Regions from separate parts of the Thalassotalea sp. G20_0 genome, predicted to be linked through region 4. Evidence: predicted binding sites of a transcription regulator. Region 4 holds the regulator's gene; each other region holds the start of a gene.
The links. Region 4 encodes sigma-54, which starts transcription at its own class of promoters, with help from an activator protein. Its sites were predicted from a motif close to GTTGGCACGNNNNTNGNNT; they were not measured.

Region 1 (3,193 bases), on a different contig from region 4:
GATGCATTTGCATAGCATCGTTATTGCGAAAGCCGCCATTCGGCAGATGATGTTTTTTTGAGCGATTCACCGCAGCTACCCATGTTATTTTGTTAATCAATTTAGCGCGGAGCAACACCCCGGACAAATTTAGGTATCACCGCACGGCCATAACTTTGTTTGCTGACAATGTTTAAATCGTCATCAAACACAAAATAGTCCATGCCTTCCCAATGAAACGATTGGCCAAACCGAAGTTTGATCAATGTGGCAATCAATTTTTTGGTAAACGACATGCCTTTTACTGGTAGCATATCGTGCTGGCAATACCAGGCAAAACTGGCGGTTTTCTTTTGCTCATCAATCAGCATGCTTTTTTCAATAAAAGTCAGTTTGCCGTACACGCCGCTGAAGGCAAAGTGAATGGCTTTACGCACCTGCTGTTTGCCACGGGCAGTATGGCCATTCATCTCCCGAAATTCACACTCATCGGCAAAATAGCTCATGACCTCATCCAGACGCTGATTGGAAAACGCATCATTAAAGGTGTGCAGTACATTGCGTATATCATTTGCCATCGGTATTTTTCCCAGCCTTATTATTTGCCAGTAGGATTTATCACATGCCGCCGGTTTGGTAAAGGCACTTTGCCGTCCGGCGCTGATTGGGCGTATCCCCGGGTAAGATACGCTCAGACTCATCTACTCAACTCGAAAAAATAACCAAAAAACCGGGGGTGAATACTGTGAAAAATGTGATTATCACTGACGATAGTAGTGATTTTTCTTATATGTGAGCAATCAATACAGATACTAAACGACAAGTGACAAACACTACTGATAAAATGGCCAAGCCTTTTCAGTGGACTGGCCTAGGAGGCTGTCCGAGAATAGCGCCCGTAGCGAGGATGGCAGAAAATTGAGGATAAAAATTCCGTTTTGTGAGGTGAATAGCGGGGCTATTTGCCGAACAAAACGGAATTTTTAGACCAATTTGCTGCCACCGCAGTAGGGCAGTCTATTCTCGGACAGCCTCCTAGGTCCGACTATTACCAGACTCTGTTTGTATAAACTCTTCTGCACCAAGTCTGGCTGGCAGGATTTATTGGTCTGTGCGCTGTTCTGGTGCGTAATTTTTGGGTAAGAGTAAGTTTTTAGTGCGTCAAATGCGTGCGTACCCTGTTTCGGTACTTGTTTGAGTCCATGAAACCTTCAATCATGCCCATTTATGGTGATAGCTGAAAACTGGCACAGAGCCTGCTTGGACAGGAGTAACCATTCAACCAGTGCCGGGCAGGATGCCTGAAATCAAGACTGGCAGGGTTGGTTTTTCCTTTTACAGGCCCGGGAAATAAAACAGACGGTTGTAACACAAAGGGAAAAGCGTAGACTTTGGAAGCTGTCGCATCCAGGTCACCCCTTCCGGATGAATATTAAGTAGAGCCAGGAGAATAATGCATGAAGTTAGTATCAGCCATTATCAAGCCATTCAAGCTTGATGACGTGCGGGAAGCGCTTTCTGATATCGGCGTTCAGGGTATTACTGTGACGGAGGTCAAGGGCTTTGGTCGCCAGAAAGGCCATACCGAACTGTATCGCGGTGCCGAGTATGTTGTGGACTTTCTGCCAAAGGTAAAGATTGAAGTGGCTATCTCGGATGACCTGCTGGATCAGGTGATTGAAGCAGTTTCCAATGCCGCCAATACCGGCAAAATCGGTGACGGAAAAATATTCGTGACCTCTCTGGAGCAGGCTATTCGGATCCGTACCGGGGAGACTGGCATCGACGCTATTTAAGTGTCAGTCAAAGGCATGACTCATCAGCAGCCACTGATGACATCGCCGAGCAGTATCAGTGATATACAGCCTTGAGCTAAATGCAGCCTTGAGCTAAATGCAGCCTTGAGCTAAATGCAGCCCTGAGCTAAATGCAGCCCTGAGCTGAAAAAAAGATAAAAAAGATGTGAATTTTACTGGGAGGGGTCCCGTGGAAGATATAACTCAGCTGTCGTATGCGCTCGACACTTTTTATTTCCTGATGTGTGGTGCACTGGTCATGTGGATGGCCGCTGGCTTTGCCATGCTGGAAGCCGGTCTGGTGCGCTCAAAGAACACCGTTGAAATTCTGACCAAGAATATTGCCCTGTTTGCCATTGCCTGCACCATGTACCTGCTCTGTGGTTATCAGATCATGTATCCGGGGGCTAACGAAGGCGGCATCATGCCTCTGTTCGGCACACTGCTGGGCACTGAGAACAGCATCGAGTCGGTGCTTGGTGGTGGTGAAGATGCACCTTACTACTCTCTGCGTTCTGACTTCTTCTTCCAGGTGGTCTTCGTAGCTACTGCCATGTCCATTGTTTCCGGTGCCGTTGCTGAGCGTATGAAACTGTGGGCCTTCCTGCTGTTTGCGGTCTTTATGACGGGCTTCATCTATCCGGTACAGGGCTTCTGGAAATGGGGCGGTGGCTTCCTGAATGAAGCTGGCTTCCAGGATTTTGCCGGTTCCGGAGTAGTTCACATGGCGGGTGCTTCTGCTGCTTTGGCTGGTGTGCTGCTGCTGGGTGCCCGGAAAGGCAAGTACGCGTCCAACGGTGCTGTTAATGCCATGCCTGGTGCTAACCTGCCACTGGCTACTCTGGGTACCTTTATCCTCTGGTTGGGTTGGTTCGGTTTCAACGGCGGCTCTCAGTTGAAGATTGCCGATGTGGAAAATGCTAACGCTGTTGCCCAGATTTTTGTCAACACCAATGCAGGTGCCGCCGGTGGTGTTATTGCTGCACTGATCGTTGCCAGACTGTTGTTTGGTAAGGCTGATCTGACTATGGCTCTGAACGGTGCCCTGGCTGGACTGGTTGCCATTACCGCAGAACCGCTGACGCCAACTGCCCTGGGTGCAACGCTGATCGGTGCTGTTGGTGGTGCCCTGGTTGTCTTCTCTATCCTGGCGCTGGACAAACTGCGTATTGATGATCCGGTGGGTGCCATCTCTGTTCACGGTGTTGTGGGTATCTGGGGTCTGCTGGCGGTACCTCTGACCAACAGCGACGCTACCCTGGGTGCTCAGCTGTTGGGTATTGGCAGTATCTTCGCCTGGGTGTTTGGTGCTTCCCTGGTAGTCTGGGGTGTGATCAAGGTAATCATGGGTCTGCGTATCTCCGAAGAAGAAGAGTACGAAGGCGCTGACCTTACTGAGTGTGGTATGGAAGCGTATC
Region 2 (3,193 bases), on a different contig from region 4:
GACAGAGCGCAGCGCACCCACCAGATCTTTATTACGCGTGTTGCCGATCCAACCGGTAATCCCGATGGAACAGCCCAGATCAAGATAGGCCTGCAGCTGCTCACTGTTACCGGTGAAGCAATGAACGCAGGCCATGGCTGGAGAAGGCAGTTGATTTATGTGGTCTGTCAGAATTTCAATGAATTGCTTATGGGCACCCCGCTCATGCAAAAACAGCGGTTTTTTCAGTTTTACCGCAAGCTCCAACTGCTCCCTGAACACGTCTCTTTGGACATTTTTGGGAGACCACTCTCGCACAAAGTCCAATCCACACTCCCCTACTGCAATACAGTGGTTGCCACCCCGTGCAATTATTTTTTCCATTTCCGGCATGCCACCATCTTGCTTAAAATTACTGGCTTTGTGTGGATGGCATCCCACTGTGTAATACAAAGAGCATCGGGAGGAATCGGCAGACGCACAGGCTCCAGTGGCTCTGGTAGAATGCGGAGATTGCTTCAGCCATTTACCCACTGCTCTCTGCGCCTCTTTTGATAAAGAAATAGAAGTGCCCGTTATCATGATGCGACCTACGCCTGACCGGAAAGCATCGGCAATAACCCGGGACAAGTCATCAAACCTGTGTCCGACGAGATTGGCTCCGATATCAACCAATGGCGTCTTATATCGAGGCCTGAACTCCGCACGCGTCAAATTCGCTTTGCTCAACTCTGGTCGGGCAGCTAGCTGAAAATCAGAAGAATCACGGCCTCTGGCAGTGACATCAGGTGATGCAGCTGTCTTGGTTGAGCGCTGGCAATGACGGGACTTCAGGCCCTTATCGGGCCTGGCCTGCTGCTCCTGGACGGCATGATAGTCCGGGTTGTCCAGGTATCGGGATGCACCTGAAAAAGGCTTATCAGAAGCACCTGAACGCCTCTTCTTTTTGTTATTTTTCCGGGCTTTTGACGCACATCCTTCTTGCCAGACTTTCAGATCCGGTTCGTCGGCAGCCACCTGCTTACCTTTGCTGCTAACGTCATGAGAGGAAACGGGATTGGATGACGTGATCTTGGCCGGAATCATATTAGTCAGCTCGCTCCTGTCTTACATCATTAGACGTTACCGTCAGCATTTTCACGGCACACAGGCACTTTTAACTTGAACGATCAGGCTAGTGAACGGATACGACAATTGCCACTGTACACGACAATATTCATGGTGTGTTATCCCATCTGGCCAGGCTAAAAAAACGACAGTATCAGTATGGAACTGGTTAATGCTGATAATAGTTAACGGTATTGATACCTGTTTAACCCAATAAGCACTGCGCATTATGGAGTCATGAATCCATGAATATCTGCTCTGGTGTGTATCGTTGCAGTGCAGATATCCCCGATTTCCGGCTTACCCGCATAGAATAACGCCTTACAAGCATCGTTTTTTTTCTATAAATAATTGAATTATCAATTTAAAAAACCTTGGCACTAACTTTGCTGAAGCATCAATGGAATATCTATTAACTGACCTCAAGGAAAGGGATTTATGGCTTACTTAGAGCCCAGCGAGTTTGTGACCAAAATGGTGGACTCTGGAGAGTCCAAAGTGTTCATGTCCAATAAAGACACCCTGATCCGTGCATTTATGGCAGGGGCTATCCTGGCACTGGCGGCAATGTTTGCTATCACCGTGACCATTAAAACCGGTTCACCGCTGGTCGGTGCCATGCTGTTTCCGGTGGGCTTCATTATGTTGTATCTGATGAAGTTTGATCTTTTAACGGGTGTATTTACCCTGGTGCCGTTGGCTTATCTGGATAAGCGTCCGGGTGTTACAGCACAACGGGTTTTTAGAAACTGGGGAATGGTATTTGTTGGCAACTTTGCGGGTGCACTGACGGTTGCTTTCTTTATGTCATTTATCCTCACTTACGGCTATAGCATTGACGGAGGGGCTATTGCAGAAAAGGTCAGCAGCATCGGTGAGTCACGCACCGTCGGTTATAAAGAACATGGTGTTTCAGGCTGGATCACTATTTTTATCCGGGGCATGCTCTGCAACTGGATGGTATCCATGGGTGTTGTTGGTGCCATGATCTCCACCTCAGCGACCAGTAAGATGATGGCCATGTGGATGCCCATCATGCTGTTCTTTTTCATGGGCTTCGAGCATTCCATTGTCAATATGTTCCTGTTCCCCTTCTCCATGATTATGGGCGGTGATTTCACGGTGTCGGAGTACCTGATCTGGAATGAACTGCCAACCGCACTGGGTAACCTGTTTGGTGGCCTGTTTCTGGTTGGCTTGCCACTCTATTTTACCCATGTGAAAACCGGCTCTGCCCATCAGCCAGTATAAATAGTTAACCAACTACTCAGAGCCTCAAAACCTGCCGCTTTCAGAGCTGGAAGCGGTGCTCATCATTCAGTTTTAATGGCAAATACAGTTTTGAACTTATAGTTAATTAAAAGGTCTTAATATTAAGGTACTATTACAAATTCAGGGTAGTTTCAGGACATGTTTAATTCTCATAAATCAATGAGCAATGGTTTTCCTCCTTCTTTACATTTTAACAGAGGAGAAAGTACTTTAATCACAGGTCCAACCCAGACCGGTGTTTTCAATACGCCAACTCCGGGTTTATGTCAGTCTGGACCAATGCCAATGGTGCCAGGGCAGAGTATCACTACTCAATTACAACAAAGGAATATCAGCGCAACAGAGACAACACACTGCAATATGAATCCGTTAATGCATTCCACCCCTGCGGATGACAGGCAATTCACGAATCACCCCCAGCTCCGTAAAGAAACGCCCCCCATGCTGACGATTGCCGGGATACCGTATAGTCCAAATTCACAGTGTTCCCCAGGGTATCCATTCAGTTGCCCAGATCAAAGTGCGTCATTTTTGCCATCACAACCAGTTTCCGGCCTGCGCCCTGATAGTCAGGACCCTTTATTGTCGTCCGGTGTATTCATCAGATCCAATCGTCCCCCATTAATGCCAGACGCCTCTCCAAAAGCAACGGCTCCCCGTTTACCAAGTCAACGACTGGCTCATTTCTCACCCCCCCCTGTAGAGGCTAATCTGCCCCAACAGGTTTCCCGGGTTTCGCTTCAGCTGCCTCTGCCTCCAAACCACCCTCTGGTTGCGCGGCTCAATGCTGCAGTGTCAAGTGCACCAGCGAGTCCCGCTTTGACCTTCAGACCGA
Region 3 (3,193 bases), on a different contig from region 4:
CCATATATTCGCAGTGGTGTTTTTAACCATGGCGCTGTAGTGGATAAAAATACCGGATATTACTATGACGATGACGTGTATAGTCGAGCTGTTGAAGCAGGGGAGCCGATGCAGGCTAGGGATAATCAAGAAGCAGAAGCGATGGTGTGATGAGATTGATAATACCATCATCATGCAGGTTGGAAGATTGGCAAATTTCAGGAGCCAGCAAATTATATGACCCGATGAAAGCGGATCACAATGCACCTTGCGACCCGCCCCCGTCTAATGCCAACAGATGTTAAGGAATTATCTTTTAATAAGTTCCCGATTTCCGTTCACCCTGAAGCTTGTAGAAGGGTCGTGCCACCGAACTTCGACAAGCTCAGTCCGAACGGAGTCAGGCAATGAAAATAGGGAAGTTATTTCCAGACAACTCCCAAGGGCAATTCTTAGGGTGGACATTAAGCTTACCCCTCCATTTTCAATGGCTTTTGAATGGAACCACGAAGGATACAAAGAGTACGAAGGAAAAGAAAATCTCTTCTTTGTGCTCTTTGTGTCCTTCGTGGTTCCATCTTTAACTTCCCGAAGAGGGGAGTAGGCGCTTAATGTCTACCCTAAGAAGCGCAATCACCCTTCCAGCTTACTGGCGATGCTCTCAATCGCTGCCGGGTACTGCACCTCGATATCTTCATTAGAACCAACGCTCAGACCGAGATCCCTGACCAGGCCATCTTTCAAACCATAAACCCAGCTGTTTACGGTCAGTTTCTGGCCACGATCCCAGGCATCCTGAACGATGGTTGTCTGACAGACGTTCAGCACCTGTTCCAGAACGTTCAGTTCACACATTCTCTGAAACTGGTCATCATCACTGCCAGCATTCTCAAGCAGCTCAGTGTGCTTCTTCTTAACGTCCTGCACATGCCTGAGCCAGTTATCGATCAGTCCCAGTTTGGAGTTGTTCATGGCTTCGCGCACACCGCCACAGCCGTAATGCCCCGTCACAATAATATGTTCTACCTTCAGGTAGTCCACAGCATATTGAAGGACTGACAGACAGTTCAGGTCGGTATGAACCACCACATTGGCCACGTTTCGGTGCACAAACAGTTCGCCCGGAAGAAGGCCGACGATTTCGTTGGCAGGTACCCGACTGTCGGCACACCCGATCCAGAGATACTTGGGTGCCTGCTGCTCAGAGAGTTGTTCAAAAAAGCCGGGCTTTTCTTCACGAATGGACTTGGACCATTGGTTATTGTTTTCAAGGAGGTTTGCCAGACTGGACATAGTTTCCTGATCCATAATTCGGTTCCTTAACTGGAAAACGTTATAGCAACTCCGCTCTGGCAAAACCAGTACTCAAATGTAAGAGGTTTGTAACCGGGGCATTCGGTAGCGATGTTCCAGATTAGTGCAAGCGCTTGGGTGCAGCGGATGTAGCCGCACCGTTGTTGCCATCTCTGAAGTTTTCTTACGGGCTTAATAAGGCAAGGTATTTGCTCGGCAGAATAAGCTAACACTATTAAATTCAGCTGGTTATCAAGTTTTCTGGTATTTGGCATGTTTTCTGCTCAACCACCGGCAGTAGATCTCTGTGCGTTGACTGATACCGGAAAAGAGTGATGCCTGATTACGGTGATCACAGTTCAAGGCAGAGAGATCAGTTATACAGGGGAGGGGAATAATGAAGTGGTTAAAGCCTTTTAAGAAGGCATCGGTTCAGCAGGCTGCCAGGTTAAGTAAGGTTGCTGCCATCAGTGCCGTTATGGGGGTGAGTGCTTTCATCGGGCAAGCCAGCGCCAAGGCAGACTTTGAGCTTGGCTATCCGGAAAAGGAAGAGCTGACCATTGGCTTTATCAAGCTGACCGATATGGCACCCATTGCTATTGCTTACGAGAAAGGCTTTTTTGAAGATGAAGGACTCTATGTCACCATCGAAGCCCAGGCAAACTGGAAGGTGCTGCTTGATGGCGTGATTGACGGGCGTCTGGATGGTGCCCATATGCTGGCTGGACAGCCTCTGGCGGCCACCATGGGCTTTGGTACCAAGGCCAATATCATTACGCCATTCTCGATGGATCTGAATGGTAACGGGATTACGGTGTCCAACGAGATCTGGGCCCAGATGAAACCCAATATTCCAAAAATGGCCGATGGTCGACCTCAGCACCCGATCAAGGCGGATGCCTTGAAACCGGTTGTTGAGAAATTCCAGTCTGAAGGCAAGCCGTTTAATATGGGTATGGTTTTTCCAGTCTCTACCCACAATTATGAACTTCGCTACTGGTTGGCCGCCGGTGGTATTCACCCCGGGTTTTATGCGCCTCATAAAGGGGATACTTCTGGCCAGATTGATGCCGATGCCCTGCTCTCCGTTACACCACCACCACAGATGCCATCCACCATGGAGGCTGGCACTATCTATGGTTACTGTGTCGGCGAACCCTGGAATCAGCAGGCGGTCTTCAAGAATATCGGTGTGCCGGTGGTGACCGATTATGAGATCTGGAAAAACAACCCCGAGAAGGTGTTCGGGATTACCGAGGAGTTTTATAACAAGTACCCCAATACCACCATACGTCTGACACGGGCCCTGATCCGTGCAGCCCAGTGGCTGGATGCCAACGATAATGCCAACCGGCCTGAGGCGGTGAAAATCCTGTCACAATCCAACTATGTTGGTGCTGACTATGAAGTCATCGCCAACAGCATGACCGGCACCTTTGAGTACGAGAAAGGCGACAAACGACCGGTAGAAGATTTCAATGTGTTCTTCCGTTACAACGCTACTTATCCCTATTACTCCGATGCGATCTGGTATCTCACCCAGATGCGCCGCTGGGGGCAGATTTCAGAAGACAAGAGCGATGAGTGGTACAAGGAGCTGGCGGCCAAAGTGTACCGTCCGGATATCTATGAAAAAGCAGCACTGTCGCTGGTGGATGAAGCGCTGGTGAAGCTGCAGGACTTTCCGGACTTTGAGTCGGAAGATGGTTTCCGTGATCCACAGACGCACTTTATCGACAATCTGGTCTACAACGGCAAAAAGCCAAACGACTACATCAACCAGTTCAACATCGGTCTGAAGCAGGGTGACAGGATTTGATCCTGTTGCCTCTCTTTGAGGGAAGATAAGGAGAGTGGATTATGACGGATGCCTCCGTTGTCAGTCAGTCAGTGAATGAGGGCAAGTCATCACCGTTGTCTT
Region 4 (3,193 bases):
AAAGAAGTGTGTTAACAACAAAAGATAAGAGCATTGTGATAAGTAAACCTTTCAGGCCATCATTACCTATGATGGCCTTTTTTTCTCACTTTATTCACTCATCGTACGATAGAGCATTGTCGTATTGGTAGCCGAACGTATTTTCTGAAGGGTCAGGGCAGAATGGAATCGCCCGGCCAGTGCCCTTAAAATTTCAAGATGTTCCTGGTTTTCGCCTTCTGGGACGATCAACGCGAATACCAGGTCAACGGGCTCACGGTCCACCGCATCAAAATCAACCGGTTCCGCCAGTCGAATAAAAAGACCGATAGGCTCCGGGCAGGCTTTACAACGACAGTGGGGAATAGCCACGCCATCACCCAGTCCGGTGGTGCCAAGGCGCTCCCGGGCAACCAGTGCTTCAAACAGTTCTTTGGCATTGATTTCGGGGGCTTCGTTGCTGATGCGTTCAGCGATAAATTCCAGGATTTTCTTTTTGCTGGCCCCGTGCACCCCGTCAAGGGTGCGCTCGGGGGTTAGGATGCGATGAATAATCATGCTGAATAAGAATGGCAACCTGATAAATCAAAGGGCGTGGCCACTGGCACCCTGTTGCCTGTCCAGGGCTTTCTCTTTTCGCTTAACCAGCTGCCGATCCAACTTGTCCGAGAGCAGGTCAATGGCTGCGTACATGTCTTCGTGCTCGGCGGTGGCATTAATCTCGGCCCCGCGGGTATGCAAAACGGCTTCTGCTTTCTGCACCAGCTTTTCGACGCTCAGGGTCACCTGTACATTGGTGATATGGTCAAAATGTGAACCAAGACGCTCCAGTCTTTTGATCACATAGTCGTGCAGAGCTTCTGTTACCTCGACATGATGCCCACTGATGTTGACTTGCATGTAACGCTCTCCTGAATCCCATTATCCAGATAATCACCAGTCCGCGGGATTTTTCGTACTGGCTGAATTCGATTCTATCACTGTCGGTGCAGCTTGGAATGCCCTGAGACAAAAAAAACTGCTTTTTGAACGGTGTATCAACGCACTAACTGTTTACGCTCATTGGATGGCGGAATATTCATGGACTCACGGTATTTGGCAATGGTGCGTCGGGCGACCTTGATGCCCTGATCCCCCAGAATCGCCGCAATTTTATTGTCACTGAGGGGTTTGCGCGGTGTCTCTTCAGCGATGAGTTTGCGGATATGGGCCCGAATGGCCGTGGAGGAACACTCCCCCCCTTCCGTAGTGCTGACATGGCTGGAAAAAAAGTACTTCAGCTCGTAAACACCCCGGGGGGTATGCATGTACTTCTGAGTAGTTACCCGGGATATCGTCGACTCATGCATACCCACCGCCTCGGCAATATCCGCCAGCACCAGGGGTTTCATGGCTTCATCCCCTTTTTCCAGAAACTCCTGCTGATAGGCAATAATCTGACTGGCCACTTTCATCAATGTTTCATTGCGGCTTTGCAGGTTTTTCAAAAACCAGCGGGCTTCCTGCAGATGGTTCTTCATGAACACATTGTCGCGGCTGTTATTGGCTCTCTTAACCATCGACGCATAATTATTGTTGATGCGCAGTTTGGGCAGGGCGTCGGAGTTCAGTTCCACCGTCCAGCGCTCTTTTATTTTCCGGACGGATATATCCGGAACCACATATTCGGCTTCCGTCTGATCAATGGTGCTGCCGGGTTTTGGGTGGAAGCTCTGAATCAGGCTGAGGGCTTCTCGCAGCTGGTCTTCTTTCAGTTTGGCATGACGCATGATGCGGGCATAATCACGGGTGCCAAGGGGCTCAAGGTAACGGGTGAGCAGTTTTTCCGCATTGTTGAAATGGGGTGTTGAGGGTGGCAGCTGACGAAGTTGAACCAACAGACATTCTTTAAGGTCAACACTGCCACAACCCACCGGATCGAATTGTTGCACCCGGTGTTGCAGCACATGGATCTCTTCAATCTCCAGATCGTCCAGTTGGGATTGAAGAGAGACAAACAGGTCATCCAGCGTGCAGGTTAAATAACCATCCGGATTAACCGCTTCGATGATCGCCAGACCAATCAGCCGGTCCCGGTCGCTCATGGGTACCATATCCAGTTGCCATTCCAGGTGATCCTGAAGTGACTCCACGGCGGAGGACCTGGCCAGGGGGTCATAATCATCATCACCGCTGCTGGCGGGCAGGCTGGAATACACGTCGTCCCAGGCGGAATCCACGGGCAGTTCATTGGGAATGCTGTCTGACCATTCCGCCATCTCCTGAGGCTCAGGTTCTGAGGCTGCTTCGCTCAGATCAACGAGTTCTTCCTGTCCTTCACTGCTGGCGGCGGTGTCCTCTGTCTGGCTATCCTCGGACTCCAGCATGGGGTTGGACTCCAGGGCCTCCTGAATCTCCTGCTGAAGATCCAGGGTCGATAGCTGTAGCAGCCGGATGGCCTGTTGCAGCTGCGGCGTCATGGTCAACTGCTGGCCCATCTTGAGCTGTAAGGAAGGCTTCATAGGCAACCGTATACCTTTACTTCGTTGTCCGGGGAGGCTGCAGAGGCTTACTCTCCATGTGCGGCTGATTATAAACCCATAGACGTTTCTGAAACCATAGCTTTAGCAAAAAATGTGCAAAGATTGAATACGATGAAATTACGTGTGTTTTTGTGTGGGTTATAAGCGCTTTCCGCCGTTAAGGTTCGGTCATAACGACTGTCAGAACGGCTAAAAAAAACTACCCGATCATTATTTGACATTGGTCATTTACAACCAATAGTGCAAGAAATAACCTGCGCGAAATTTAGCCATTTTCAGGATTCCCTGTGGATATACTCATCGTCATACCCGTGGTTGCACTGGTTATATACGCCATCGTGAAGAACTACAGTGCATCGGCCTCACTGGCTATTGCCGGTATTGTACTGCTAAGTGCCGCTGCGTTGATGGGGATAAAAGATATTCTGCCAGAGGCCAAGGCCACCGGTTTTCCCCCCTTTGACCTGTTTCAACTGATGAACTCGGTATTCAGCTTCCGCATGGCCAGCCTGGGTCTGACCATCATGGCCTGTGGTGGTTTTGCCAGCTACATGTCCCATATCGGTGCCTCAGAAGCGCTGGTTCGACTGGCCGTTAAGCCCATCAGCCGTTTTCGCTCACCTTATATGGTACTGGCGCTGTGTTACCTGCTCAGTGTTGTGCTGCAAATGTTCGTCACCTCGGCAACGGGT

Region 1: the regulator sigma-54 is predicted to act here: its motif matches at 1,223-1,241, upstream of glnK (P-II family nitrogen regulator).
Region 2: the regulator sigma-54 is predicted to act here: its motif matches at 1,460-1,478, upstream of J7438_RS08545 (formate/nitrite transporter family protein).
Region 3: the regulator sigma-54 is predicted to act here: its motif matches at 1,540-1,558, upstream of J7438_RS22695 (CmpA/NrtA family ABC transporter substrate-binding protein).

What each region holds. Positions count from the first base shown of each region.
Region 1 covers NZ_JAGHQV010000019.1:94,702-97,894, forward strand. Annotated here, with positions in the region: gene J7438_RS13115 (MBL fold metallo-hydrolase) at 1-70, opposite strand, end outside; gene J7438_RS13120 (YybH family protein) at 102-557, opposite strand; gene glnK (P-II family nitrogen regulator) at 1,437-1,775, shown strand; gene J7438_RS13130 (ammonium transporter) at 2,017-3,193, shown strand, end outside.
Region 2 covers NZ_JAGHQV010000010.1:143,537-146,729, reverse strand. Annotated here, with positions in the region: gene J7438_RS08550 (TatD family hydrolase) at 1-1,065, opposite strand, end outside; gene J7438_RS08545 (formate/nitrite transporter family protein) at 1,525-2,337, shown strand; gene J7438_RS08540 (hypothetical protein) at 2,497-3,193, shown strand, end outside.
Region 3 covers NZ_JAGHQV010000064.1:6,098-9,290, forward strand. Annotated here, with positions in the region: gene J7438_RS22685 (phosphatase PAP2 family protein) at 1-150, shown strand, start outside; gene can (carbonate dehydratase) at 613-1,287, opposite strand; gene J7438_RS22695 (CmpA/NrtA family ABC transporter substrate-binding protein) at 1,751-3,091, shown strand.
Region 4 covers NZ_JAGHQV010000015.1:24,564-27,756, reverse strand. Annotated here, with positions in the region: gene J7438_RS10965 (PTS sugar transporter subunit IIA) at 91-537, opposite strand; gene hpf (ribosome hibernation-promoting factor, HPF/YfiA family) at 565-879, opposite strand; gene J7438_RS10955 (RNA polymerase factor sigma-54) at 1,017-2,480, opposite strand; gene dcuC (C4-dicarboxylate transporter DcuC) at 2,789-3,193, shown strand, end outside.